DNA from 3 places in the Cytobacillus sp. FSL W8-0315 genome. Region 3 is predicted to be linked to each of the others. Evidence: predicted binding sites of a transcription regulator. Region 3 holds the regulator's gene; each other region holds the start of a gene.
The links. Region 3 encodes Rex, which represses fermentation and respiration genes when NADH is low (regulators of the CRP and FNR family bind a similar motif). Its sites were predicted from a motif close to TTGTGAAATATTTCACAA; they were not measured.
Positions count from the first base shown of each region.

Region 1: the regulator Rex is predicted to act here: its motif matches at 1,779-1,796, upstream of MKY20_RS04285 (L-lactate dehydrogenase).
Region 2: the regulator Rex is predicted to act here: its motif matches at 3,678-3,695, upstream of qoxA (cytochrome aa3 quinol oxidase subunit II).

Region 1 covers NZ_JBBOOC010000001.1:783,745-793,629, forward strand. The annotation lists gene MKY20_RS04275 (nucleobase:cation symporter-2 family protein) at 1-498, shown strand, start outside; gene MKY20_RS04280 (aromatic ring-hydroxylating dioxygenase subunit alpha) at 521-1,531, shown strand; gene MKY20_RS04285 (L-lactate dehydrogenase) at 1,819-2,748, shown strand; gene MKY20_RS04290 (L-lactate permease) at 2,784-4,355, shown strand; gene MKY20_RS04295 (ribonuclease YeeF family protein) at 4,547-6,244, shown strand; gene MKY20_RS04300 (SMI1/KNR4 family protein) at 6,250-6,687, shown strand; gene MKY20_RS04305 (isocitrate lyase/PEP mutase family protein) at 7,184-7,954, shown strand; gene MKY20_RS04310 (bifunctional transcriptional activator/DNA repair enzyme AdaA) at 7,982-8,560, shown strand; gene MKY20_RS04315 (sugar phosphate isomerase/epimerase family protein) at 8,942-9,885, opposite strand, start outside.
Region 2 covers NZ_JBBOOC010000001.1:3,417,913-3,427,797, reverse strand. The annotation lists gene MKY20_RS17510 (beta-propeller domain-containing protein) at 1-427, opposite strand, end outside; gene MKY20_RS17505 (DMT family transporter) at 575-1,513, shown strand; gene MKY20_RS17500 (hypothetical protein) at 1,556-1,684, opposite strand; gene MKY20_RS17495 (hypothetical protein) at 1,965-2,111, shown strand; gene ltaE (low-specificity L-threonine aldolase) at 2,237-3,268, opposite strand; gene qoxA (cytochrome aa3 quinol oxidase subunit II) at 3,727-4,716, shown strand; gene qoxB (cytochrome aa3 quinol oxidase subunit I) at 4,706-6,682, shown strand; gene qoxC (cytochrome aa3 quinol oxidase subunit III) at 6,672-7,277, shown strand; gene qoxD (cytochrome aa3 quinol oxidase subunit IV) at 7,278-7,583, shown strand; gene MKY20_RS17465 (hypothetical protein) at 7,659-7,898, opposite strand; gene MKY20_RS17460 (hypothetical protein) at 8,018-8,287, opposite strand; gene thiT (energy-coupled thiamine transporter ThiT) at 8,387-8,986, opposite strand; TPP riboswitch at 9,053-9,155, opposite strand; gene MKY20_RS17450 (MATE family efflux transporter) at 9,207-9,885, opposite strand, start outside.
Region 3 covers NZ_JBBOOC010000001.1:436,820-446,704, forward strand. The annotation lists gene MKY20_RS02350 (hypothetical protein) at 1-297, opposite strand, end outside; gene MKY20_RS02355 (hypothetical protein) at 353-721, opposite strand; cyclic di-GMP riboswitch class I at 837-923, opposite strand; gene MKY20_RS02360 (DUF4317 domain-containing protein) at 1,328-2,512, shown strand; gene groL (chaperonin GroEL) at 2,646-4,277, opposite strand; gene groES (co-chaperone GroES) at 4,339-4,623, opposite strand; gene MKY20_RS02375 (CPBP family intramembrane glutamic endopeptidase) at 4,941-5,666, shown strand; gene MKY20_RS02380 (YdiK family protein) at 5,713-5,916, shown strand; gene MKY20_RS02385 (redox-sensing transcriptional repressor Rex) at 5,938-6,582, opposite strand; gene moaC (cyclic pyranopterin monophosphate synthase MoaC) at 6,610-7,092, opposite strand; gene MKY20_RS02395 (ABC-F family ATP-binding cassette domain-containing protein) at 7,283-9,205, shown strand; gene tsaD (tRNA (adenosine(37)-N6)-threonylcarbamoyltransferase complex transferase subunit TsaD) at 9,434-9,885, opposite strand, start outside.

The DNA of each region.
Region 1 (9,885 bases), 350 kb from region 3:
GCATTTGGAGAAGGGCTGGGCTGTTTTATTGGTTCCTTCTTTGGGGGAACACCGGTAACAGGCTACTCATCCAATGCCGGCATCATTGCCATCACAGGAGTGAAAAGCCGCAGGCCAATTATCGCAGGCGGTGTGATTATGATTATCCTGGGCATGATGCCAAAGCTGATGAATTTAATAGCATGCATTCCCGGGGTTGTCATCAACAGTGTGTTTGCCATTTTATGCGTAGTCATCATGATGAATGGATTCAAAGTGATTAAGGAAGTGGCCTTTACAGAACGGAATATGCTTGTGATCGGTGTGCCGATTATGCTTGCCCTGTTTGCCGTGCTAATGCCTGCTGATGTGTTAAAAGGGCTGCCTGACATTGCAACCTATTTTGTCTCATCAGGTACAGCCATCGGAGCGATTACAGCGCTGGTTCTAAATCTGGTTCTGCCGCAAAAGCTTGAAGATAGTGTAAAAACAAATGAAGTAACAGTACATGTCAATTAAAGTCGCGAAGGGAAGTGTCGCTATGCAGCAAGATCGATTATGTAATGAATGGCATCCAGTATGCAAAGCAGAGGAATTACTGGAGGATCCCAAACAGGTATTTGTCCTTGGGGAGCGTGTCGTCATTTTCCGCAATGAAAAAGGGGTTCACGCATTTAAGGATCTTTGTATCCACCGGGGGGCAGCCCTTTCCCTTGGAAAGGTGAAGAACGGAAATCTGGTCTGCGCTTATCATGCCTGGGAATACGATTGTACAGGTGCCTGTGAGAAGATTCCTGCCCTGCCGAGCGGCAGAGCCATTCCAAGTAAAGCAAGAGCAACCGTTTACCATTGTGAGGAGTATCTGGGGCTGATCTGGGTTAACTTAGGGGAAGATCCGGCGCCGCTTGTTTCCTTTCCTGAATATAGCATGGAGGGGTACCGGACTGCAATTTGCGGCCCCTATGAGGTAAAAGCAAATGCCCCAAGAATTATTGAAAATTTCCTGGATGTTTCGCATCTTATGTTTGTACATGAAGGCCTGCTTGGAGATGAGGATCATGCGGAGGTTGTCGATTATAAAGTTGAATTTGTTGATAATCGCTTAATTACTAGTAAAATCCCGGTCTATCAGCCGAACCCTGACGGACGCTCCAAAGGCGGGTATGCTGACTATGTGTATGAAATCCTTAATCCAACTACCGCCCGTTTTACAAAAACAACGGAAGGATCGGATGATGAGCTGACGATTCTGCTAGCTGTCAATCAAGAGGATCATGAGCAGGCCAAGGCATTTATGCTGTTGACCAGAAACTATGATCTGGACATGCCGGATGAGCCTTTTATTGAATTTCAGGATACGATTTTTTATCAGGATTTAGATATCGTCCAAAGTCAAAAACCAGAGCTTCTGCCGCTTGACTTACAGGCAGAGCTGCATCTTAAGTCAGACGCCCTTACTATTGCCTATCGCAAATGGCTAAATGAGCTGGGTGTGGAGAATGGCACAAATCCCATTCAGGATGAAGCACGGAAAAAAGTATTAGTGCAATAATGATCAGTGCCAGCTCCCCGCTATGCTGCAGCTTACAGGGGGGCTGGCACTTCTTATCCACTCCTTAATTGTTTGAAAAAAGTTTGAGGAAAGACTTGCGCAAAAACAAAAGCACTGATATATTTTAAATGTGAAGCATTTCACAAATAACTATATCGATATTTTTTTAGTTTAATATGTGAATTAATTCACATAGATTTAATCACCTAAATAAGATGAAATCAATAGAATATTTTTTTATGATCTCATGTGAAATATTTCACAATTAATTATTGGAGGAACTTATTATGAATTTAACATTAGGAAACAAAATTGTATTAGTAGGAAATGGCGCTGTTGGATCAAGTTATGCTTATGCCTTATTAAATCAGGGCTTATGTGATGAGTTAATCATTATTGATGTAAATGAGGAGAAAGCAAAAGGAGATGTCATGGATTTAAACCACGGCATTGCCTATGCTCCAACGGCTATGACGATTAGATATGGTTCTTATAAGGACTGTAAGGATGCCGCTCTTGTGGTGATCTGTGCAGGGGCAGCGCAAAAACCGGGAGAAACACGGCTGGATCTCGTGAATAAAAACGTTAAGATCTTCAAATCCATTGTAGAGAGCATTATGGATTCTGGATTTAATGGGATTTTCTTAGTTGCAGCAAATCCAGTCGATATCTTATCTTATGCAACCTGGAAATTCTCTGGCTTGCCTAAAGAAAGAGTCATCGGGTCTGGAACCATCCTGGACTCTGCCAGATTCCGCTATTTATTAGGGAAAGAATTTGATACGGCAGCCGTAAGTGTCCATGGGTATATTATCGGTGAACATGGCGACTCCCAATTCCCGGTATGGAGCTTTGCCAATATTGCCGGAACCCCGGTAGCTGAGAGATTAACAGAAGAAAGAAAAGAAGAAATTGCTGTCCAAGTCCGGGATGCTGCATATGAAATTATTAACGCAAAAGGTGCAACCTACTATGGAATTGCGATGGGGCTGGTCAGAATAACAAAAGCCATCTTACGAAATGAGAATGTGGTATTGCCGGTTGGAGCATTGTTAGAAGGAGAATATGGCCAAAGTGATGTGTTTGTCGGGATTCCGTCACTTATCACAAGAAACGGTGTGAAAAATATTGTTGAGCTGTCATTGACAGAGGATGAAAAAAGGAAGCTTGCTAGATCTGTTCAAACCTTAAAAGACATCCAAAATTCAGCATTATGACGAGTTGACATCTTAGATCCAAAGGAGCAGATCATATGTTAGTGGAAACGTTCAATCCTTTTCATAACCTGGCTATTTCCTCCCTGGTGGCAGCTATACCGATTCTGTTATTTCTGATTTGCTTGACGGTATTGAAAATGAAGGGTATTCATGCAGCACTAGTAAACTTAGCTGTCACTTTTTTCATCGCTCTTATCATCTTTAAATTGCCATTCGGAGAAGCGGCAGGAAGTGTTATTCAAGGTGCTGCATCAGGAATTTGGCCAATTGGCTGGATTATTGTCATGGCTGTATGGCTATATAAAATTTCGGTGGCATCAGGCAAGTTTGATATTTTGCGCGGAAGCATCGCAGGAATTTCCCAGGACCAGCGCATTCAATTTCTTCTGATCGGATTTTGCTTTAATGCCTTTCTCGAAGGAGCTGCCGGCTTCGGCGTACCGATTGCCATTTGTGCCGTGCTGTTAGTGTCACTGGGCTTCAAGCCTTTACAGGCAGCCATGCTCTGTCTCATCGCAAACGGTGCTTCAGGCGCCTTTGGTGCGATTGGAATACCGGTCGGCATTGTCGATACGTTTGGGATTCCAGGGGTTACTTCCATGGATGTGTCGATCATGACAGCTCTGACACTGCCGATTATTAACTTTACCATTCCCTTTTTATTAATATGGCTCATTGACGGGATTAAAGGAATTAAGGAAGTATTCCCGGCTATCCTGATCACAGCTGGGGTTTACACTGTGGCACAAGCAATCATCACGATATTTATAGGCCCGGAGCTTGCTGATATTATTCCTTCCTTATTAGCAATGGGTGTATTAGCGTTATTTCTGAAAAAGTGGAAACCAAAAAATATCTTTTTGCTCAATGGGAAAGAGTGTCGATTTGAACAGCATTCCTTAGGTAAAATTGTTAAAGCATGGTCACCATTTTATCTATTGACCCTATTTATTTTAATATGGAGTTTCCCGGCATTTAAAGGTCTTTTTGCTGAAGGGGGCCTGCTGGAATTCACAGTCATTAACTTCGATATACCCGGATCTTCTCTTAGTGTCAGCATCAGCTTAATAGGAGCAACAGGCACAGCAATCTTATTGGCAGGCTTAACGACAATCGCAACGACTCAAGGCATCAGTATGGGTGAAGGATTCAAGCTTCTCAAAAAGACCGTTTCAGAGTTTTGGATTCCGATTATCATGATTTGTGCCATTATCGGGATTTCAAAGCTCATGACGTACGGAGGAATGACCGTCACTTTGGGTGAAGCCGTTGCAACCACTGGAACTATATTTCCACTGCTATCACCCGTTTTAGGCTGGATTGGGGTGTTCATGACAGGATCTGTCGTGAACAATAATACTCTATTTGCGCCCATCCAGGCGACTGCCGGTCATGTGATCGGAACCAACTCATCCTTATTGCTCTCTGCCAATACGGCTGGAGGCGTGATGGCAAAGCTCATCTCTCCTCAGTCCATCGCCATTGCCACAGCAGCTGTTGGCGAGACAGGAAAAGAAGCCGATTTGACGAAAATGACATTGAAATATAGCTTTGGATTGCTGGTGTTTGTTTGTATTTGGACATTGATATTGTCATTATTTTTCTAGATAAAAAAGAGACATGCTTAGCAAAAGCCTGTCTCTTTTCATTTCAGGTGCTTGGGGAATCCAAAAAACATGGATCAAACTCTAGGATACTTTTACACTATTTCATGCCAAAATTCCTATTCAACTAATTGCCCGAGTCCTTTAAGATAAAAATAGAAGAAAATGGAAATTATAATACGGAGCTGATTCTGTTGAAAGTTCTTGAAGTAGATTCCTTGCTTGCAGGAATCCACGAAACCAGCAATCAATTATCCATCCTTAAAGATCAGGTAAGTCAAGTTCAGGTATCCATCCAGGAACTGGTGTCTCTTGAAGATGCGTTCAAAGGACAGGGCGGCCAGGCAATACGGGCTTTTTATCAGGAATGCCACCAACCATTTTTGCAATTCCTTGAATCCTGGATTGACGAGTATCGATCCTATTTAAAAAGTTTCATAGGTTCATTGGGTAATCTTGAACCCTCCCCTTCAGGCTTTATCCGCCAGGAATTTCTGGAGCATGAACTCCAACAAGGGCTTAGAAACACTCTTCAGATCACTGCTGAGCTGAGAGAGGAAGCGAATGAGATCATGAAGTCCGTAAGCGATATTGTTGCGCTTCCGCGGCTGGAGGTTGGCCGCTTTATCCAGGCAACAAAGAGCGCTGAGGACTCAAGCCGCGAAACAGTTCAAAAATTGGAGGATTTTGACCATCGGGAAACGGGTGCACTGGACCCTATCCTGCATGATCTAAACCTCATGAACCAGTACATTCAAAAAATAGCGGGCATGTTCCAAAGCAGCAGCTTATCTCTGGCCCAATATCAGCCTAAATCTCTAAACTGGAAGGATTTCCACGAGGAAATATCGAATCCCAATCCAGAAAGCGGGCAAAGTATTCTTCAAGATATAGCTGAAGGAGCCATTGAGGGGGCATCCAAAGCTGTAGGTGATACATGGGATGGGCTGAAGTCGACCTATGAACTAGGCAGAACCATTATGGGACCGTTCAGTCCGCTGTTTTTGGGCAGTGAATTGCTGTTTAACCGTGACCAGCTATTAGAAAACCAAAGGAAGCACCAGGAATTTTACTTAGGCATTTTAAATGACCCTATAGGAAAAGTGAGCCAGGCTCTGGATATGCCGAAATATATATGGTCCGCTGTCACCAGCGCCTGGGAGCGGGATGTCATAAGTGGAGATGTCAAAAGCCGGACAGCCTTCTTTACCTATGGTCTGACTTCCCTTGGAATTGGCATTCTGGGGGATAAGGGGATTGGGAAAGCTGGAACCGTTGCCAAGACGGTTCGCCAGGCTGGTAAAGGAGAGAAGGCACTTCCGATTTACACGCCGATTCAGAGACCTGCCTTGGCGGGAGGACTGGTTCAGCGCCCGGTGCCTTATAATGTTCTTCATGACCCTTTGACGCAGATAAAGACTGTGACGGAGAAAGTGTATGGGGGCAAGGGTACGAAGGATACCGTAAAAATTGATTATGATTTAGCTAAAAATTATATTAGAGATGTTGAGTCGAAAACAGGATTGAAACTTCATAAAAGACAAATTGAAAAATTAAAGGATGCTTTAAGGGATAATAAATATGAAAAGATGACCCCATTGGAAACTATAAAACACAGAAGTAAATTCAATGGTGTAAAAAATAAATTGATTGATGAATGGGAAGTGAACACGGGGCAAACATGGCCAAGGTATACTGAGGAAATTTATGATAAAAAAGGGAGGTTAGCAAGGGATATAGGTCAACCCTATGATGCTCACCATATAATAGAAAATAATTTTGGTGGTCCTCACGAATGGTGGAATATACATCCTGCTAAATTTCCTGATGAACATCAGGCAGGGATTCATGGTAAAGGGTCTCCATCAAATAAATTATTTCCAAGGAGGTAGTTTTAATGGCTAAATTTGATTTTGTGAAAAATGGTAAGCATAAATTTATTAAACTACAAGAAAGTGAACTGTTAAATGCAGAAGAGAGACTTGGGTTTACGTTACCCAATGAACTTAGAAATTTTTACTTAGAAGTTGGCTATGGCTTTATAAAAGGAATCAATGGTAATGCGATAAATAGAATTATGGATCCAGACACTATAGCTGATATAACGCTTAGAGAAGATATTTACGAGTTTGATCCAGATTTAGAAAATATATATGAAGAGGAAGATAAATTAGTGTTTTTTGAAAAAAACGAGGGGGTATATTTAACTCTTGACTTAAACACTTCTAATTATACTCCTGTTTATTTCTTTGGGATAAAAATAGCTGATTCATTAGAGGAATTTATAAGAAAGATTGATGAGGACGATGAATACTTTATGGCTATGGTTGATTAATAGTGTAGAATTTAAGTAATATATACTACTGTAAATAGGAGGTTAAAGTTCACCTGGCGGGAATGGTTATACGTGAAAAAACGATATTAAATTCCTTGAACTGATATTTCCCTAAATACTTCATTTTAAGAATCGCCAAACATGGTTGGTTCTTCCCTTTTATATCCTTAAATATGTTTTCAAATCCATTATTTGAATTATTAATTGCAGTAAAGTAATGAAATATTAAAGAGTTTATTGCTTAGATTAATGACTGATTATATAGTTTTTTCTGTATTGTAAATTAAAATTATGACCATCTTGATTGGCCAAAGCCATTTAAGGTGGTCTTTTTTTTGCTACTCGAAAAACCAGAAGGATCCCCGCGCCGAATGTGAAACACAATCAACATTCACTTTTTTGTCCTCTTGAAGCCAGACCATAAGAGCAAGAATGAGGACGAAATGAATATCGTTCCTTGTTAAAATGAGTCCAACAACTTTAGGAGGAGATAATAATGAAAAAAATACAGAAATTTAATGAGCTGCATTTTTCAAATGAACTTTTATTCCTGGGAAACGCCTGGGATTTGCTTTCCGCCTTAACACTTGAAAAAGCAGGATTTAAAGCAATTGGTACGACCAGCTGGGGGATTGCTGATTCACTGGGATATGCAGACGGAGAATTAATTGATTTTGATAGACACTTAGCGATTATCAAAACCATAGCGGAAAATGTGAAAATTCCTGTTTCTGCTGATATTGAAGCGGGCTACGGGGAAGATATCCCAACAATAATTGAGCATGTCATAATGACAGCAGATGCAGGGGTGGCCGGCATCAATATTGAGGATTCCTTCAAAAAGCAGAAAGGATTAAAGGAGATTTCCTGGCATTGCAGCCTTTTAGAAAGGATAAGAGCCGCGATAGAAAACAATGGCTATAAGGATTTTTATATTAACGCCAGAACCGATACGTATTTACAGAAACAAAATCCGCTTCCAGAAACGATAGAACGGGCAAAAGCATATGTGGAGAGCGGTGCCAGCGGAGTTTTTGTACCGGGTTTAATAGAAGAAGAGGAGATTAAAGCCATCACGAAGAATGTCAGTGCCCCGCTCAATGTCTTATCTTTACCGGGACTGACCAATTGTAATAAGCTAGAAGAATTAGGTGTGAGGCGTTTTAGCTTTGGAAATGCCCTGTCTGATAAAGTGATTGCATATATAGAAAAGAATGCACGTGAACTGGCAGAGTCTAGGGATACTGCCATCTTGTATAATAACTAGCAGAAGCGCAGGAAGGAAGTGGAGTTAATGGCGGCGAATATCAATCTGTCATTTGAAGAGATGTGGGAGAAAATCATTGCTTGTGATCGCAAATATGATGGCTTATTTTATACAGCAGTCAAAACAACGAAGATATATTGCCGCCCTTCCTGCAGATCGAGAAAACCCAAAAAAATAAATGTAGCATTTTACGCAGAAAAGAATGTAGCGGAAGAATCGGGTTACCGCCCCTGCAAAAGATGCCAGCCAGAAGTGGAGCAATCGCCGCATATTGCCCTAGTCAGAGATATTATTACATTCCTGGTCAATCACTACAAACAAAATCTGGCATTAAAAGACATAGCGGATCAAATCGGTTTAAGTCCCTTTTATCTTGAGCGCTTATTTAAACAGGAAACCTCTGAAACTCCGCGTGCTTATTTAGAAAAGATTCGTATCGATAAAGCCGCCCACCTCCTTAAAAGCACTTCGCTGACAAATCTGGAGATTTGCTATGAGGTGGGGTTTCAAAGTCCTTCCAATTTTTACAAAGTGTTTCGAAGCCAGAAGAACTGTTCCCCGAGTGAATATCGGAAGGAATTCCTGAATGAATCGGACCGTTTATGAAGCTTATATGGATATTTATCCTGTCATAAACGGTTGGTTAACTATTATAAATAAGTCTCCTTATAAAAAGCAGCTGATTAACATATATTTTTATATTAATCAGCCCCTGAGATTTTCAGTAAATAAGCCGCAAGATTCCTATTTTTACTGAACATAACTGCAGATTTTACTCCTTCAATGGACATGGGTTTCGTATGATTACCAGTGAAGAGACACAGCCAGGACATATTTTCCAAGTGGAGAAGACCGTAAAGTCCTTAAGAAGGACAGCATGAATCGAATTTCTCTGTCCTTTTTAGCGGGAAAATATATACAAAGCACTTGTGGAAGCCAATTACTATTGGCATCCAGCGTATACTTAATAAAAATGTTTTCTTATAACTACGCCCACCACATTTGACCAGCAGATTCCTTTACTATGATTGGCTTTAGGTTTTCCACTGCTTTTGTAAATCCTTCATCAATCGACATTAATCCGTCTTCATGTTCGATGCTTACTACATAATCATATCCATAAAGCCGGAGTGTACTAATTATATCTGCCCATTCTTTTTGATCGTGTCCAAATCCGACTGATCTAAAATACCATGAGCGGTCACGCATTTGGGAATAGTCTGTCATGTCTGTAAGACCATTTTTGTTCATGTTGGGCTGGTCAAAAGTGATATCTTTCGCATGAAAATGATGGATGGCATTTTCCCTTCCTAGGATCTTAATGGCTTCAATCGGGTCAATACCTTGCCACCATAGATGGCTGGGGTCAAGGTTAGCACCAAGGGCAGGCCCGCAAGCTTCTCTTAACCGGAGCATGGTAGCTGGTGTATGAACGGTGAATCCCCCATGCAGTTCTAAGCCAATTTTCACATTATGCGCCTGTGCAAAATCATTTTTTTCTTTCCAATAAGGAATTAATTTTTCTTCCCACTGCCATTTTAAAACCTCTTGGAAGTCATGGGGCCAAGGAGTTACGGGCCAATTTGGATAAAGGGCATTTTCATGATCGCCGGGGCAGCCGGAAAAAGTATTTACGACAGGAACTCCTAGTTTGGATGCCAGACGAATCGTTTTTGTAAGCAGTTCGTCAGCAGGGTCAGCGATTTTCTTCTGTGGATGAAGTGGATTGGCATGGCAGCTGAAAGCGCTAATGATTAATCCATAATCGTCAATCTTTTGTTTGAAGTTTTGCAATCCAATGTCATCTATTAATAATTCATCCACTTTACAGTGAGCATCGCCAGGATATCCGCCTGTACCTATTTCAATGGCTTCAATGCCTTTGGAAGATACATAGCTTAACATGTCTTCAAGACTTTTATCGGAAAATA
Region 2 (9,885 bases), 3.0 Mb from region 3:
TATTTCTTGAGCCGATTGCCGGCAGAGTATCTATAACTTTGAAAGCAGTTTTTACTGATTGATTCAGGTTTTGTCCGCCCTTTGTTTTGATATCTTTAGTAAGGACCAATGTATAGTTTGGAGAATTTAGATTATATCCTTCATCAGGCGGTTGAATTTCGATGGATTTATTATTATTTTCCAGTGAGACTTTAACCTGCTCTTTTCCGCCCTCCTCATTCAAAATATAAACGGAGCTGTTGTTCACACTATCTGGATTAAGTTCTTTTGAAAACGTAACTTCCCACACCTTATTCTTTAAAACTGTCACTTCTTCATTATTTTCTGCCAGGTTACTGACAATTTTTAACCTGTTAAGAAACGAGAAGTACGCCAATAAAATAATGATCAGTGTGATTCCGCCCAGAAAAATCCATTTCTTCTTCATGAAAGACACCCCTTTTTAAGTAAGTTGACGGGTTGAATCTTCCAATAGTTACAAATTAATTTTTATAAAATTTCTGAAATTAATGAATTTTCCTGGCGGTAAAGGTAAAATTTAATTTATTACAGTGCAGGAAGAAGGTTTTCTCAAATGCTGGATGGGACAAACAAAAAGTATGGTTTTTTAATGCTGATTTTAGCGAACATGATTTGGGGAGGGAATTTTGTTATAGGGAGAATTGGTGTCGATTATTTTCCGCCGCTGCTCTTTTCCCTAATGCGATGGATCATTGCATTCTTGCTTTTAACTCCTTTTATGGTCAAGAAGCTAAAAAGAGATTGGAACATAATTTGGGAGCATAAGCGGATACTTTTGCTATTGGCGGTGACAGGTGTTGCCGGTTACAACACAATCATTTATTTTGCGCTGCAATACACCACATCAATTAATGCATCTGTGGTAAATAGTACTACACCGCTTTTTATCGCCATTCTAGCCATATTTATTTTAAGAGAAAAACTTCTAGCCCACCAGGCAGCAGGAATTCTCCTGTCAGTCTTTGGAATTTTATATATTATTTCAAAGGGATCGATTGAAATGTTTCTTTCATGGAAAATAAATGCCGGAGATCTATACGTATTGGCAGCAGTCATTATGTGGGCATCGTATTCGGTAATTGGCAAAAAATATTCAAACGTTTTGCCTGTGCTAACTTCTTTTTATGCATCAACATATATCGGCATTTTACTATTGGTGCCTTTAAGCCTTATTGAATATCTAGTGATGGAAAAAACCCCTGTCTTCACCTTAACTTCCGCAGGAATCTTGCTGTATGTTGGTTTTCTGGCTTCAATTATGGCTTTTCTATCCTGGAATTTTGGAGTTTCCTTAATAGGAGCAGCCAAAGCAGGGGTTTTCCTGAATCTTCTCCCTATTTTCGCTATCATTTTCGCATTGTGTTTTACGGAGGAAAAATTGTATTTGTATCAGATAATCGGCGGAGGCATTGTCACCTTGGGGGTAGTTATATCTTCTAAAAAAACTTTGCGATTTAAGAACCATGTTCAAGAAAATAAGTCTTCAGCATAAAAAATCCCCTCAGTTCCTGACTGCGGGGATTTTCCATATATATTACCAATCCTGGGTTCGTTCTAATAAATGATCAATTTCTACATGTCTGATCATATAGCCAAGATCTTCTTCGGCAATTTCCGATGTGGCTTCCAATAGCTGATCAATATCCATTTGCACCAATCTCATAACCAGACCTCCTGATTTAATTAATGAATGAATGAATCTATAATCTCTTTCTGCTATACTATTCGCTTTGTATTAGACAGGTATGGGGGCAGCTGAGAAATTTATCAGTATTAATTACCCAGATTTCTTAGGACCTAAACATTCATACAAAGAACAAGATTGAATGGCTGTTCACTATTCGTCACACCTCAGCCGGAAAATTAATAATATATAATGAGTTTTAAAAAATCTTATCAGGGAATAGAGTCATAAAATACATTGCAATTTGAAGGTGTCTATTATGAAAACTAACTTTAATGATTTTGCAAAGCTTTTGGAATCCGCTCTTGATAAAGGACAAACAGATAATGAAGTGACCATTCATGAATTGCTTGATGATATAAAAAATCAGCTTGAACCTTTAATCAACAAAAAGGAAATCGGCTAATGCGCCGATTTCCTTTTATTTTCTTATAACCATTTGTGTGCTTTTTGAGCCATCTAAGCTGAGATATGCGATTCATTTGAAACGGAAAAACGCTTGCTGCAGAAAACATGCGTTTTTATTTGCAGTTAGATCATTTGACCAGCTGTTCTGTGTATGGCTATGACTGCATCTTCAAGCTGCTTTTTAGTAACATCATAGTGAGTGACAAAACGCACATAAGAAGGTCCGAAAGTTCCTGAAAGCACTCCCTCAGCTTTTAACTTTTCAACAAATTCCGATGAGTTCATTTTAAGGTTTTTTACATCAGCCACAATGATATTTGTATCTACTTGATTTACGATTTCAATCCCTTTGATTTGTCCAAGCTGCTGTGCAAGATATTGAGCATTTTCGTGATCCTCGGCTAAACGCTCTCTCATATTCGTTAATGCAACAATTCCCGGAGCTGCTATGATCCCAGCCTGGCGGAGTCCCCCTCCCAATCTTTTGCGCCATTTTCTTGCTGCAGCAATAAATTCTCTGCTGCCTGCAAGAATGGAACCAACAGGTGCTCCGAGCCCCTTAGAGAGGCATACTTGCACAGTGTCGCAATGATTGGCCATTTCAGAAGCCGGCAGGTTTAAGGCTGCGGCTGCATTAAACAGTCTTGCCCCATCAATATGTACGGGAATATTATTCGTTTTGGCAATTCTGTATATTTCTTCCATATTATCAATAGGTATTACGGCACCGCCAGCTCTGTTATGGGTATTTTCCAGACAAATCAATCCTGTTTCCGGATAATGCTGATCTTCTCCCCTAATGGCATACTCCACTTCTGAAGGATTCATTGCACCTCTTATCCCATTTAGCGTCCTTGTCTGGACTCCGGCAAAGGCAGATGAAGCGCCGCTTTCATAATAAAAAATATGGCTTTCTGCTTCAAGAATAATTTCATTGCCCGGACGGCAATGTGTTAAGATGGCAATCTGGTTTCCCTGTGTGCCGCTCGTTACAAACAGAGCTGCCTCCTTACCAAGCACCTCAGCAGCTGTCTCTTCCAATTTATTTATTGATGGATCCTCTCCATATACGTCATCCCCAACTTCAGCTTCATAAGCAGCTTTCCGCATTTCTTCAGTTGGCTTTGTAACCGTATCACTTCTTAAATCAGTCATTTCCTCACCCTGTCCTTCTCTATTATTAGTCCATGTTACTGTACTATTCAGTATTTTTCAACAAAGAGAGAATTCATTTAATTAATTCTTGTATGGAGAATTTTATTTGGTGGTTTTTTGCTTGAATATGGATGTAACATAAGATAATTAGGGTGTCGCATTAAAGTTCAAAATTTGTTCAAAAGTTGTTTTGATGACCAAAACCCTGTAATAATGCTATTTGAACAAAAATATAAGCTGTCCAAATAGCTTACATTTATTTCCTTCCCACTTTTGTCACAACTTTTCACATTTGCTTATGTTAATATCATTTACACAGTGATAACTAAGTTAAATAAAGGTTTTTAAGGATGCTTATGTTTACCAGCTATATATTTTTTTGGCATCTTTGTGAAAACCCGCACATTATTTGTGAATTATTTAACAATAGTTTTTGTCAAAAGGAGATGAAACATCAGATGAAGAAAATGCTGCTCTCTTTAACAGCCCTATTGCCCTTAATGGTTTTAAGCGGCTGCAATATGGTTGTATTTGAACCTCAGGGCCCCGTTGCAAGAAGCATTACCGAATTAATTAACTGGTCCCTGATCTGGATGCTTCTTGTCGTTGCAGTCGTGTTTGGATTATTCGGCTACATTGTCTGGAAATACCGTGAACGACCTGAGAATAAAGATTATGAACCCCCTGAGGAGCATGGAAGTACACTACTTGAAATTATTTGGACCGGGATTCCGATTTTAATTGTCATCGCCCTAACAATCCCGACAGTAAAAACACTTTATGCGCTGGAAGAAACACCTAAGGGCTATGAAGAAAAAGAACCTATTACAATACATGTAACATCTGCTGACTGGAAATGGATCTTCAGCTATCCTGAAGAAGGCATTGAAACAGTGAACTATGTCAATATTCCTGAAGATACGCCGGTTCTCTTTAAAATGACATCTGCCAGCACTATGCAATCTTTCTGGGTGCCTGCACTTGGCGGACAGAAATATACGATGCCCAAAATGGAAACTGAAATGTATCTTGTCGCTGATAACCCTGGATCATATGAAGGACAGAACACGAACTTTAACGGCCGCGGCTATGCGGATATGAAGTTTGAGGTTCTTGCTCAAACACAGGAAGATTTTGACCAATGGGTTGACGACGTTAAAGAAACAGCACCTAAACTGACTGAGAAAGAGTATGAAGGGCTGCTGAAGCCTACGCATTTAGGAAGACTGACATATTCCAATACTCATTTAGAATGGGTTAACCATGCTGATCCAAATTCGAAGGCTTATACAAATCCTGAGCTCTACAGAGGCCATGGATATCAAGGTAAAACATTCGAAGAAGATGACAATTATAAAAATGAGAATCCAAACGTAATTGAAGGTCATGGTGAAGAAGAGAGCCATGATAGTCAAGAAAACCATGGAGGTGGCCATCATGGGCATTAAATGGGATGAGTTTTTTATTACTGGGGACCCCCTTATACTAGGTTCACAGATTGCTATTTTATTAACGATGATTGGTGCAGTCGCTGCCATCACGTATTTAAAAAAGTGGAAATACCTCTGGACCGAATGGCTGACTACAGTTGATCATAAAAAAATCGGTATCATGTATATCATCTCCGCAGTATTGATGTTTTTCCGCGGCGGGATGGACGGCTTGCTGATGAAAGCTCAGACAGCACGCCCTGAAATGGAATTTCTGAATTCACAGCACTATAATGAAATTTTTACAACACACGGCGTTATTATGATTCTTTTCATGGCAATGCCATTCTTGATTGGATTAATGAACGTTGTCATTCCGCTTCAAATTGGTGCGCGTGACGTTGCCTTTCCGCAGCTGAATGCACTTAGCTTCTGGCTGTTCTTCAGCGGAGCTATGCTATTTAATATTTCTTTTGTTATCGGGGGATCGCCTGATGCAGGCTGGACATCTTACTTCCCTCTTGCAGGCAAGGAATTCAGCCCTGGAATCGGCAATAATTTTTACGCAGTCGCGCTGCAAATTGCTGGTATCGGGACACTGATGACAGGTATAAACTTTATCGTCACGATTTTGAAAATGAGAACAAAAGGCATGACACTAATGAAAATGCCGATGTTCACTTGGACTACCTTTGTAACATCCATTCTGATTGTGGCAGCTTTCCCTATTTTCACAGTTGCATTGGCACTGATGACATTCGACCGTCTGTATGGAACACACTTCTTTACAGTATCAGGCGGAGGAATGGATATGCTTTGGGCTAACCTGTTCTGGCTTTGGGGACATCCTGAAGTTTACATTGTTGCCCTTCCTGCATTCGGGATTTTCTCAGAAGTTATTGCCACTTTCTCAAGAAAATCATTGTTTGGATATAAATCAATGGTATTTTCCATCCTTGGAATTGCCCTTTTAAGTATGGTTGTCTGGGTCCACCATTTCTATACAATGGGATCAGGCCCTGCTGTAAACTCTTTCTTCTCCATCACGACGATGGCGATAGCCATACCGACTGGAGTCAAGATGTTTAACTGGCTGTTTACGATGCGTAAAGGCCGCATAAAAATTACTTCCGCCATGCTTTGGGCACTTGCATTCGTCCCATGCTTCGTCATAGGCGGGGTTACTGGCGTAATGCTTGCAATGGGTGCAGCGGATTATCAGTATCACAATACATTATTCCTGGTTGCCCACTTCCACTATGTATTAATTCCAGGTGTCGTATTTGCGGTATTTGCAGGTCTTTACTACTGGTGGCCAAAAATGTTCGGCTTCATGCTGAATAAAAAAATCGGTAAATGGCATTTCTGGCTATTTGTTATCGGCTTTAACGTAACATTCATGCCTATGTTCTTCCTTGGATTAAACGGAGCTGTAAGACGTGCATACACATACTCTGCCGAGTCTGGATTTGCACCACTCTTTATGCTTTCGGCAATTGGTTCCATCATTCTGGCAGCCGGATTCGCGGTGTTCTGCTACAACATTTACTGGAGCATCCGCTATGCCGACAGAAACATTTCAAGCGACCCATGGGACGCAAGAACATTGGAATGGTCTACTGCGTCACCTGTTCAATTCTATAACTTTGCAAAACTGCCGGAAGTTAAATCCCTTGATCCTTTCTGGCACATGAAAAAAAAGAATGAAGGCTTAACGTTATATGACAGTGAAATCGAAGAGATTCATATGCCAAGCAATTCCTGGCTTCCGATTTATATGGGTGTCATCTTTGGCATCGCAGGCTTCCTCCTTGTATTTGAATGGCACATCGCTGCAGCTGTAGCTGCCATCGGCATTTTTGCTGGATTGATCATTCGTTCATTCGATTACAATGAAGGCTTCCATGTTACAAAAGATGAAATCCACAGAATTGAAAATGCGTGGAGAAAAACAGAAGGAGAGGTGCACGATCATGTCAGCTAAAGTGGATACTTCTTTGCCCCTTGAATATCAAACTGAACAGGACCGGATGAATATTCTTGGCTTCTGGGTTTTCCTTGGCGCTGAAATCGTTCTATTTGCCACTCTGTTCGGAGTATATGGAGTTTTATATGAACGCTTTGCTGGAGGGCCAACACATAAAGACATTTTTGTGATCAAGGATGTCATGATTCAGACAGTCCTCCTTTTGACAAGCAGCTTTACAATGGGCATCGCCATTTTTGAAATGCGCCGCCATAACCTGAAAGGGCTAATCACCTGGCTGGTGATTACCCTTGCACTTGGCGCAGGATTCCTATTCATGGAGATTAATGAGTTTATCCATTATGCCCATGAAGGTGCAACGATGCAGACAAGTGCGTTCCTATCCAGCTTATTTGTCCTGCTGGGTACACACGGAGCCCATGTTACATTGGGAATTGGCTGGGCAACTATGGTCATTATCCAGCTTTTAAAAAGAGGCCTTACCCCTACTACAGCAAGAAAAACGTTTATTATCGGCCTTTACTGGCACTTCCTTGATGTGGTCTGGATCTTTATTTTCACATTCGTGTATTTGAAAGGACTGGTGGCTTAAATGGAACATCATCAATCAAAAAGCTTCCCTATAAGCCATGTCATTGGATTTGTTGTTTCCCTTGTGCTGACATTTGCAGCAGCAGGTATTGCCCTAAAAACGAACCTCTCTTTTAAAGTGATCATGTGGATCATCGGCTCGCTGGCTGTCATTCAGGCAGGCATGCAGCTGTTCATGTTCATGCACTTAAGAGAAGGAGAAGACGGCAAAACGAACTTAGTTAATATGATTTATGCCGTATTTATGGTTATTGTAATTGTAGTAGGTTCTATTTGGGTTCTCACTTCTGGGCACGCGGCTCATTAATTCAAGAAAAGCGGAATCGCCTTGTCCATCCCATGAGCCAGATAATAAAACCGGTCTCCCTTTTGGAGGCCGGTTTTATTTGTATTGTCTGATTCCCTTGCTGCCCTTTGTCATTTCTTCCATCACATTAATAAAAAATCCGAATCCAAAAATTAGCATGGATGATACCATAATGCTTAAACCGATTGATAAAACATACTCACCCGTGAGACCGCTTACAAAAAAGCTTGAAATAAAGACAATTAACCCTAAAAGAATACCGGCCGCAGTAACATTTCTAAAAAAATGCAGCACCTTTTGCTGTTTTAAAGTCATATTTCCATCCCCTTTTATTTAATATTCTAACTATGTTCACAAATTTGTCAAACTTTTTGTCACAAAATTGTCAAATTTATTTATGCAAAAAAAGCTTTGCAAAGGTGCAAAGCAATTTTCTACTGATATAGCTTTTTAATGTTCTCCAAATCTTTCTTTAAATTGCCTATTTCCTGCCTGGTCAGCATTAATGGCATTTGATCGTAAAGTGTAATAATCTGTCCTCCCTCATCCTCTTCATGAAGGGATAAATAGTTATACAAATTTTCACATTGATTTTTGTTAAGGACAGACTGGGTGCTGAAATTTTTAACCTTCTGGATCTCAAAGGCACTGGTTTCTGCATCATATACACCTGTAATAATATTGCCCTGCAATGTGTTTGACAAACAATCACTCCCCTTTTTGAGTAATATACCCATTTTTCAGGAGCAGTTTCCTAAAATAAGAAAAAACCTCTTTGGAAATTTCCAAAGAGGCTGATTATATTAGGAAGCGCGTTTTTGTGATTGAATAACTTCATCCGTTTTTCTTATGATCAATCTTGGAGCTGAAGATATAATTAATACTGCTAAAATCGAGCAGAGAATAGCTGCTCCGAGCATGGTTGCACCGTTTGCCAGGAAGGAAAAGAGAACCGGTGACATCCCTTCCGGCGCATAGCTCCCAAAGAAAAGGACACCTGCTATGAAATGCCAGAAATACCGGGCAAGGCTTCCGGCAAACACAGCTAAAACAACCCAGCCCAATGCCTTTTTCTTGTTTCCGCTGCGCAGCTGATTTTGAATTGGTCGGAAAAACAAACCGGCAAAACCGATACAGGCAAATGCCACAAAGTACTCAATAAATGCCTGAAGCGGAGTCGCAATCCAGGCATCACCCATGGCAATCTGCAATATTCCCCATAATAGACCGGCAATGAAGCTGACTTTAAAGCCCCATCTGAATGCCAAAATGAATATGGGAATCATCGCAGCAGAAATCGAAATGGAAGGCGACAGCTTAATAGATGGAAGGAAATCCAAAATAATAGCAAATGCTGCAAAAAATGAAGCTTCAATCATCGCCGTCAGGCTTAATTTTTTCATAAAAAAATCCCCCTATAATCGTATGACGATACCCCAAGGGAGAACAAGCAGGCAGAAAAACCCCTTCCGCCTTTTATTCCACATTCCTGCGCTAGCATTATCTAACAGGTTCAAAGGGTCAGAACAGCGAACTATTCACTCTCAGCAGAATGCTCCCCTTGTGGCACGTTATTGTATTATCCAATTTTAGTATAAATGAAATAAATGAAAGTGAAAAGGATTATTTTCCCTCTCCAAATATAGCCTGTTTATCCCACTTTCCGATACGGTAATACATAAAGGCGATGACACTGCTTATAGCAAAGCTTATCCCCATGCCTGCAGCAATTCCTTTATCACCCATAAACTTTGAAAATAGGAATGTTAAAGGATAGCGCAGGATCCAGAATGAAATGATATTCAGTATGAGCACTTGAAACATCGCACCGGAAGCTCTTACCACACCATTCAATATAAAATTAATGCCCAGGAGCGGATAAAAAAAGGCAATGATCTTTAAATAGTCAGTGCCATACTGAACTGATTCTTTATCCTGTATAAACAGGCGCACCCCGTGTTCTGCAAATAGGACCGTACCAAAAGCGATGATAAACATGATTCCAAGATTGTAAATGACTCCGTACAAGGCGATTTGATGAACCCGTTCCCATTGATTTCTCCCTATATTTTGACCGGCCATACTGTTGACTGCAGTCCCCAATGCCATCGCAGGAAGCATAATGATGCTGTCAATACGCTGAGCTGCACCAAATCCCGCAACCACGTCATCGCCAAAAGAGGTGACGACAGACATAATAGCCATAACACCAGCCGATATAACGGTCATTTGAAGTCCAGAAGGGATGCCGAGCTTGAAAATTAATGCCGCTTCCTCTTTATGCGGCCAAGAAGGAATAGTG
Region 3 (9,885 bases):
TCCGATTATCTCAGGTGCATTTGTATCTCCCGCAAGTACACCGACAACTTTATGATTAGCATCCTTTGCAACTGCGCAATATCCCTGTTCAATCGTAGAGTCTAAATAATCCTTGGTAAATTGATAGAAATCCTCATAGCCTATATTCAATTGTCCTACCATTGGCTCCTGAACCCATTTCCCTGCAACCTCCACTCCTATGAATGTTCGAGCCAGACAATCAGCTGCTTTCACAATTAATTCTGGCTGATCCTTCTTTATAATTTCGTATGTATATAGCTCTAGTGTTGTTTGCACTTCTTTACTCCCTTTCAAATGTAAAATAATGATCCCCTAATCATTGTCACGAACATTAGATGCCATGAGGCACTTTATCAACAAACGTACCTGAGAACTCAATTCTCTCAAGTGCATTCCTGATTTGCACCTGCGCAATTTTAGATGACGGTTTTACTACAAGAATATCCTTAAATCCCAATGAAGAATAAAATTGCATTGTCTGTTCAAGCTGTGGAACCACCTTTGATGGGACAGGTGTTTGATGGGTCCCGTCTACAACAAATGTATAACTTTGCCTTGATACCTTACTAATCGTATCCTGTAAATCTATCATATAACCTTCCGCATCCTCCTCTCTCATTAACCCATGAACCTGTACATGAACTTCCTTTGCGGCCTCATTAATGGCCATTTTGTATTTTTTCTTATCTACAACTATCATCGCTGATCTCCTTTGCCTGTATTCTCCATCATTTTTGCAGCTATTTAAAAGGTGTCCAAAAAAAAAGACTATCCCCAAATAGACAGGGATAGCCAAATAAACGTTCTTTATTATCCTTGGCAACCCGACTGTCATTACCCTGGAGGATTTTAGACTCGTAGCTTTGCGTCCTTACCTTTCGATAAGTTTGCCTTTTCAATTTTATTGAATATAGGACTAATTTCACGATTATATTTTACTATACTATTATAAAGAACTTGCCATTTTTTGTCGATACTTGTAATTTTTATTTCTGCATCCAATTTTATCTGGAAGAGTATGTCCCCATGTTAAAGAAATAAAAAAGGCTTCCCATAAGTTTAGTCAACTTATGAGAGGCCTCAATTAAATACCTTTATGTTAACAAAATATCAGCATTCTACATTCACCTCGCCAGCGCAAATTCGGCCGGTAAAAATCAACTTCATGCTTCTCAAATCTCCAGCCAAATTTAATTAACGTATCCCTTTTCAAAAAAGCGAAAATAAAAGAAATAATTTATAGAGCTGATGTATTTTGTTATTCTAGTAAATATGCATATTGGGCAGCTTAGGAGTGGATTTAACTGTGAACAAAAAAGACATCGCACAGATTCGGAAACAATTTAAATTAAATAATGACTTACTAAAGATCTCAGATATTTTTAATGTCTATATTATGAAGGAATCAAGTGAGATTTATCATTATGAAAGCCAGCCCTTTGAAATGCTGGACCAGGATCAGCAGGAGCTATTTATGGATAACTTCAAAAAGCTGCTTGGCGGCCAATTGGATGAAAAGCTCTTTGAATTAAAGTTTCAGAGGGATGCCGAAAACAGCAGTCAACTCATCCTGCATCAGGGATTGCTAAGCAGTGATGCTGAAGGCTGGATGGATCAAATGCTTCAGATAGTCGGCAAAATGCTGGGAATCCGGCAATATGAAAAGGATATTGTCGTTACATTCATTCGCGGGGAGTATCTTAAGCCAATGAAACGCCGCAACGCAGAAGCCGAGGAAAGTGAACGGGATGCCGTTTATTCTCATCCCTTTATTCTCTGCAGCATAAATAACACTCAAGAACCGAAGAAAGAATTGCTTTTTGACTATGTAGAAAAGGAATTTAAATATCATTTTACCGTTGATCCGATTATCAACCTCAAGGCTCCCATTTCAGGGTTTCTATTTCCTTGCTTTACCGATCATGCAGCTGATGTCAATCACGTCTTGTATTCAGCAGGCAAGGTACATGAGCCCGACTACCAGTTCATAGTGGACGTTTTAAACGGGGAAGAAACGATGACGGCGCAGGATGATAAAATCGTTTTTGAGGAAATTATTAAAGACGTAACAGGAGATCAGCTAAGCACAGCAACCCTTTCCAACGTATATGAAGAGATTAACCGTATGATCGTGGAAAACGAAGAGGATGAACCGCCGAAGCTGGATTCCAAAGACGTAGAACGCGTTTTAAAAGTGAGTGGTCTCGAAGATATTAATTCAGAAAAGGTCCAATCCGCTTATCAAAAAATCATCGATGATGACAAATATGAAATAAAGGCAACCAGCGTCCTGCCCAAATTTAATTCAAAATCAATAAAAATCAGCACGAAGGCAGCCAACATATCCATCTGCCCGCAAGATCTTCGATATGTAAAACAAGTCCATTTTGACGGCAAGCGCTATCTGATGATCGAAGTGGAAGAAGATACTGTGATTGAAGGCTTCACGATGATTCCCGAAACTTTTGGCGGGGGTTCGGACAAAGAATAAATAAAAAAAGGAATTCCCGAATAGGAATTCCTTTTTTGTTTGTTATAAACAGTTTTGGGAACAGCAGGACAAGAAAACCTGTACCTATGTCCTGGTGGATGATGCTTTAAAACGTTGGGTTCAACGCTTTAAATTACATCATGCCGCCCATTCCGCCCATGCCGCCCATATCAGGCATTGCAGGAGCAGCGTTTTCTTCCGGCTTGTCAGCAACTACTGCTTCAGTAGTTAAGAACATAGCTGCAACAGATCCAGCGTTTTGAAGAGCTGAACGAGTTACTTTAGTTGGGTCAACGATACCAGCTTCGATCATGTTTACCCACTCGCCAGTAGCAGCGTTGAAGCCAGTTCCAACTGCTTCGCGCTTTAAGCGGTCAACAATGATAGAACCTTCTAGACCGGCATTGTGAGCAATTGTGCGTACAGGCTCTTCCATCGCACGCAATACGATGTTAACACCAGTTGCTTCATCGCCTTCAGCCTGGATAGCAGCCACTTTATTGTATACGTTTAGAAGGGCAACACCACCACCGGAAACGATGCCTTCTTCTACAGCAGCACGTGTAGAGTTAAGGGCGTCTTCGATGCGAAGCTTGCGCTCTTTTAATTCAGTTTCAGTAGCAGCACCAACTTTAACAACTGCAACACCACCAGCAAGTTTAGCAAGGCGCTCTTGTAATTTTTCGCGGTCAAATTCAGAAGTTGTTTCTTCCATTTGAGTGCGGATCTGGTTCACACGTCCGCCGATTTGCGCGCTGTCTCCAGCACCCTCAACGATTGTAGTGTTTTCTTTTGTAACAACTACTTTAGTAGCGCGTCCTAAAGAGTCGATTGTAGCAGACTTAAGGTCACGGCCTAACTCTTCAGTGATTACTTCACCGCCAGTCAGGATCGCGATATCTTCAAGCATAGCTTTGCGGCGGTCACCGAAGCCAGGAGCTTTTACTGCTACCGCGTTGAAAGTTCCGCGAAGCTTATTCACAACTAGTGTAGCAAGTGCTTCACCTTCAACATCTTCAGCTACAAGCAATAAAGGCTTGCCTTGCTGTACAACTTGCTCAAGTACAGGAAGGATTTCCTGGATGCTTGTGATCTTCTTATCAGTGATTAAGATATAAGGGTTTTCAAGAACCGCTTCCATCTTATCAGAATCTGTAACCATGTATGGAGAAGCATATCCGCGGTCGAATTGCATACCTTCAACCACATCAAGCTCAGTTGTGAATCCTTTAGATTCTTCGATTGTGATAACACCATCGTTGCCAACGCGCTCCATTGCTTCAGCGATCAGCTGGCCAACTTCATTGTCAGCAGCAGAGATTGCAGCAACCTGAGCAATAGATTCCTTATTTTCGATTGGCTTAGAAATAGCTTTTAATTCTTCTACAGCTGTAACAACTGCTTTTTCGATTCCTTTGCGGATGCCCATTGGGTTAGCGCCTGCAGTTACGTTCTTAAGGCCTTCACGGATCATTGCCTGAGCAAGAACAGTTGCAGTTGTTGTACCGTCACCGGCAACATCATTTGTTTTACTTGCTACTTCAGCAACAAGCTTCGCACCCATGTTTTCGAATGCATCTTCAAGCTCGATTTCTTTCGCAATTGTCACACCATCATTGGTGATAAGTGGAGAACCGAATTTCTTCTCAAGAACCACGTTGCGTCCTTTAGGTCCAAGAGTTACTTTTACCGCATTTGCAAGGGAATCCACACCGCGAAGCATCGCGCGGCGAGCTTCTTCACTAAATTTAATCTCTTTAGCCATTGATAAAAACCTCCTCAAAAATTTTAGCTTTATTCTTTAATAATCTTCGTCTGATCGGCGATTAGCCAATTACAGCAAGAATGTCATTTTCGCGTAAAATTAAATACTCTTTGCCTTCGTACTTCACTTCAGTACCAGCATATTTTGAGAAGATGATACGATCGCCGTCAGCAACTTCAAGGGCAACACGCTCACCATTTTCAAGAACGCGGCCAGTTCCTACAGCTACAACTTTACCTTCTTGAGGCTTTTCTTTAGCAGTGTCCGGCAGTACGATGCCGCTTGCAGTTTTTTCTTCAGTTTCAACAAGCTCGATAATAATTCGATCACCTAGTGGCTTTAACAAGTGAAACAACCTCCTCAAATAATATGTAAATATTTTTATTTATTAGCACTCTCTCTGTATGAGTGCTAACACAATTATTATATTAATGAATCTCATTTCTATTTGCAAGGGTGAAGCTTAAATTTTTTAGAAAAAATTTCATTCGCCCATACACGCTATTTTTCGACACAGACAACCTCTTAAGTATGCTTCGGAACTCTTCACTTTACCCATAGTATTTTCCTGCTTTGATGCTGATATTTGAAACCCGCTCCTTATTAAGAGTACAATGGCTTTAGGACTTGTTTTCCAACACTCAGAATAAGGAGTATAACATTTTGAAGAAGGAATATTGGTTTATATTAATAGCTTATATTGCCATGCAGCTGTCCAGTTTGTTTGGCGTTCCGCTTGTGTTATTTATTGCAGATGCCCTTGGACAGAACCCCGAAAACATGCAGATCCTGGCTGTAGCCTACTGGCTTGTCATCAGTTTTACGGTTACACTGATCATTACGCTTCTATTATTAAGAAAAGAGATGAAAAAAGGCCTGGATAGGGATGCATCTTCCGCAGCAAGCTCAGCGGGCTGGGCAGTTGGGGGTATATTTTTGGCCCTGATCGCTCAAGCTACTGCTGCCAGCATTGAAAATATGATTGGGATTGAAATGGGATCTGAGAATACGCAGCAGATTATCCGGATTATTGAAGCATCGCCAATCGTTATCTTAATTAGTTCGGTCATTGGGCCAATACTTGAGGAGATTGTCTTTAGAAAAGTTATTTTCGGTTCTCTCCATAAGCGCTTCAACTTCTTCTTATCGGCCCTGATCAGCTCAGTCATTTTTGCACTTGCCCATTTCGAGCCTGAACATGTACTGCTGTACTCGGCAATGGGGTTCACCTTTGCTTTCTTATATGTCAAAACGAAGCGGATTATTGTGCCGATTTTTGCCCATGTGGCGATGAACACCTTTGTTGCGGTTATCCAGCTGAATCAGGATAATATGCAAAAATGGTTAGAAGAAATGGAAAAAATGCAGAGCTTTATCAGCTTTTTCTAGCATAGGGAAATGCTTTGCAGAGTTTTAAACTTACTGGGGGATTTTGATGAGAAGCACACCTTTGTTTTCAGGCTTTATTTACATCCTTCTCGGATGCCTTTTCACTTTTATAGCCATACAGAATATCCAGCATGAAGAAACCTGGGGATTCTTTACTTATTTTCTGATTATAATTGCCACATTCGATTTTGGCACCGGACTGCGGATGGTTGGCCTGCATTTTAAAATGAAAAATAAAATGAAAAAATGAGCCCCCAAAAGGCTCATTTTTTTACATTTCTTCCGGATAGTTTTTCAGAAAATAAACCAGTGACTGCAATTCTACTGCCAGATCGATATGGTGAATCCGAATCGAGGCTGGCACAGTGAGCCTCGCAGGTGTAAAATTAAGGATTCCTTTTATTTTCGCATTCACCATCCGATCGGTAATAGCCTGGGCAGGCGGTGCCGGCACCGTTAAAATCGCCACCTGAATATTATTATTTATAATAACTTCTTCAAGGTCATCCATATGATGGACCGGTACATCACCGATTTTCGTGCCAACCTTACTCTCATCAACATCAAAGGCTACTTCTATTTTGGTATTATTATTTTTAAGAAAATTATAGTTAAGAAAGGCTGTTCCTAAATTCCCTACCCCGATCAAAGCTACTTTAGTCAGCTCATCCTGGTCAAGAGTCTTCCGAAAGAAGCCCAGCAGGTAATTCACATTATATCCATATCCTTTTTTTCCTAACGCACCAAAGTACGAAAAATCGCGGCGGATTGTTGCAGAATCTACCTTTACCGCCTCACTCAATTCTGCTGAAGAGACTCTTTGTTTGCCTGATGAGTGAAGGTTTTTTAGAAAGCGGTAGTATAAAGGCAGCCGTTTAGCTGTTGCCTGCGGTATCTTAATTGGTTCATTGGCCATTCGTCCATCCCCATTTCTTATGATGAATTAATTTCTTTTAAAATCTCCGTTTTTTCCGCCTGTTTTCTCTATTAAAAAGGTTGGCCCAATCACCATTCCTTTATCTACAGCCTTGCACATGTCATAAACGGTCAGCGCACAGACAGAAGCGGCTGTTAACGCTTCCATTTCCACACCCGTATTTCCCTTCGTTTTTACAGAAGCAGTAATGATCAGGACATACTCTTCCTCTTCCGCCTTCCATGAAAATGAAATGTCCACGCCCTTAAGCGGCAGCGGATGGCACATCGGAATAATGTCCCATGTTTTCTTGCTCGCCATAATGCCTGCAGTTTGTGCAACAGCGAGTACATCCCCTTTTTTCATAGAGTTGGATGTTATCTTTTCGTATATCTCCTGATTAAGAGTAATACTTGATTGAGCAATGGCTGTTCTTGCCGTTTCAGGTTTATCGCTGACATCCACCATTTTTGCCCTGCCCTCTTGATTAAAATGAGTAAAATCCGCCATTCAAAACACCTCTCTTCAAAATCATACACTATTTTTCTGTTACTTTGTATGTGCTTTGTATTGTTCCTCACATATTTATTTGCCTTTTGTCTTGATTGAATGCCCTGCAGAAGGGATTATAGTCCTGTCTCCTTTATTGCCGAACATATATGAATGAGTTACACTTACTCTATACCCGAGGTGAAAGAACATGATACTATTACAAGTCAATCAGCTGGCGAAAAATTTTGGCGCTGATCCCATTTTAACCAATATAAAGCTTGAAGTACAAACCAGGGACAGGATTGCGCTAGTAGGGCGCAATGGTGCAGGAAAGTCCACCCTTTTGAAAATTATTGCCGGACAAATGACATATGACTCCGGTGAGATTATAAAGCCAAAGGAAGTAACAATTGGCTATCTTGCACAAAATACCGGCCTGGAATCAGAGTTATCCATTTGGGATGAAATGCTGACTGTTTTTAGTCATCTGCAGAAGCAGGAAAAACAGCTTCGCAGCCTTGAAGAACAAATGGCAGACCCTGATATCCTAAATAACTCTGATGCCTATGAACGCATCTTAAAAGAATACGACAAGCTTCAGGTTGATTTCAAAGAAAATGGCGGCTATCAATATGAGGCAGATATCCGTTCCATTCTCCACGGACTCAACTTCAGCTCAATGGGCTATGACACTAAAATTTCATCATTGAGCGGCGGACAGCGTACCAGATTGGCCCTTGGTAAACTTTTGCTGACAAAGCCTGATATCTTAATACTGGACGAGCCTACCAACCACCTGGATATTGAAACATTATCATGGCTCGAACAGTACCTGCAGGGATACAACGGTGCCATTCTAATCGTATCCCATGACCGATATTTCCTTGATAAGGTCGTTTCCCAGGTTTACGAGATTTCCCGCCGCCAAATAAGAAAGTACCCAGGAAACTACAGTTCCTATCTCGATCAAAAAGCGGCTAACTTTGAAAGAGAAATGAAGCAATTCGAGAAACAGCAGGAAGAGATCGCTAAGCTGCAGGATTTTATCCAGCGAAATCTTGCCCGTGCTTCCACAACCAAAAGGGCACAAAGCCGCAGAAAGCAGCTTGCCAGAATGGACGTGATGGACAGGCCGCTGGGAGACGAGAAATCAGCTTCTTTTGGCTTTGACATTGAACGGCAATCAGGCAATGAGGTTTTAAATATTCATTCTCTTGCTATTGGCTATGAAGAGATAGTGAGCGAGAATATTTCACTGCGACTGGCAAGAGGTGACAGCATTGCACTGGTGGGGCCCAATGGAATTGGCAAATCCACCTTGCTCAAAACCATCATCAAAAAGATCTCTTCTTTTTCCGGGGAGATACAGTACGGTTCCAATGTGACAATTGGCTACTATGACCAGGAACAGGCGGAACTCACCAGCAATAAAAGAGTCCTGAACGAATTATGGGATGAATACCCGCTAAAACCGGAAAAGGAAATCCGGACAATACTTGGGAACTTTCTTTTCTCTGGTGATGATGTTCTTAAAACTGTTTCAACACTGAGCGGCGGTGAAAAGGCACGTCTTGCGCTTGCGAAGCTTATGATGCAGAAAGCCAATTTCTTAATCCTCGACGAGCCTACAAACCATTTGGATCTGGATAGCAAAGAAATTCTTGAAAATGCATTGATCGATTATCCTGGAACGATTCTCTTTGTATCTCATGACCGATATTTTATCAACAGAATCACAACAAAGGTAGTTGAACTTTCCAGTATTGGGGCAACAGAGTATCTCGGCGATTATGATTATTATGTGGAAAAAAAGCAGGAACAAGAGGAACTGCTTGCACTTAATGAGCAAGATGAATCCACGGCATCACAGCCTGTTAAGCAGGACAAAAATAATTATCAGCAGGATAAAGAAGCCAAAAAGCTCGAACGCCAACGAAAAAGAAGAATGGAAGAAATTGAAGAGCAAATAGAAGGATTGGAGAAAGTAATCGATATGAATGACCAGCTTCTCTGTGATCCGAATGTTTATCAAGACCATGAAAAAGTGATGGGTATCACAAATGAAACTGATCAAGCAAAAGCTAAGCTGGAAGAATTGATGGAAGAATGGACACTTTTAGCTGATGATTAATAAAAGAAAATTCATAACTTTTAGACTGGTAGAATAGTCACTGCCAGTCTTTTCTATTATCCACAGAGATAATCACAAGAAAAACGCAGTTATATATACTCTCCACAGACTTTTCCACATTATCCACAATTTAAACTGTTTTTATCCACATTACCAACATAATATTCTGAAATAAATGATTTTATCCACAGAAAAAGCCCCCTATGCGGTCGGGGACTTTTTCCTAATTTATTTATCATTGTGGATAGTGATGTCCAAACCGGGATTGGCATTTAAATCAAGTCCGGCGAATTGTCCTTTTTCAAACAGCACACTTCCTGCTGCACCAATCATCGCTGCATTATCTGTGCATAATGTTAATGGCGGAATAATAAGCTTTATCTCCGCTTTGTCCCCAAACCTCTTTTCCAAAGAAGCTCGAAGTCCTTTATTCGCCGCAACTCCGCCTGCGAGCAGCAGCTGCTTCACCTGATATTCTTCAACAGCTCTTTCTGTTTTCGTTACTAAGACATCAATGACACTTTCCTGGAAGCTTGCAGCAAGATCTTCCGGCACAATGGTCTCACCACGCTGCTCAGCATTGTGAACAGTGTTGATAACGGCAGACTTTAAGCCGCTGAAGCTAAAATCGTATGAACCTTCTTCCAGCCATGCTCTCGGAAGCTGAATGGTCGGGTTCC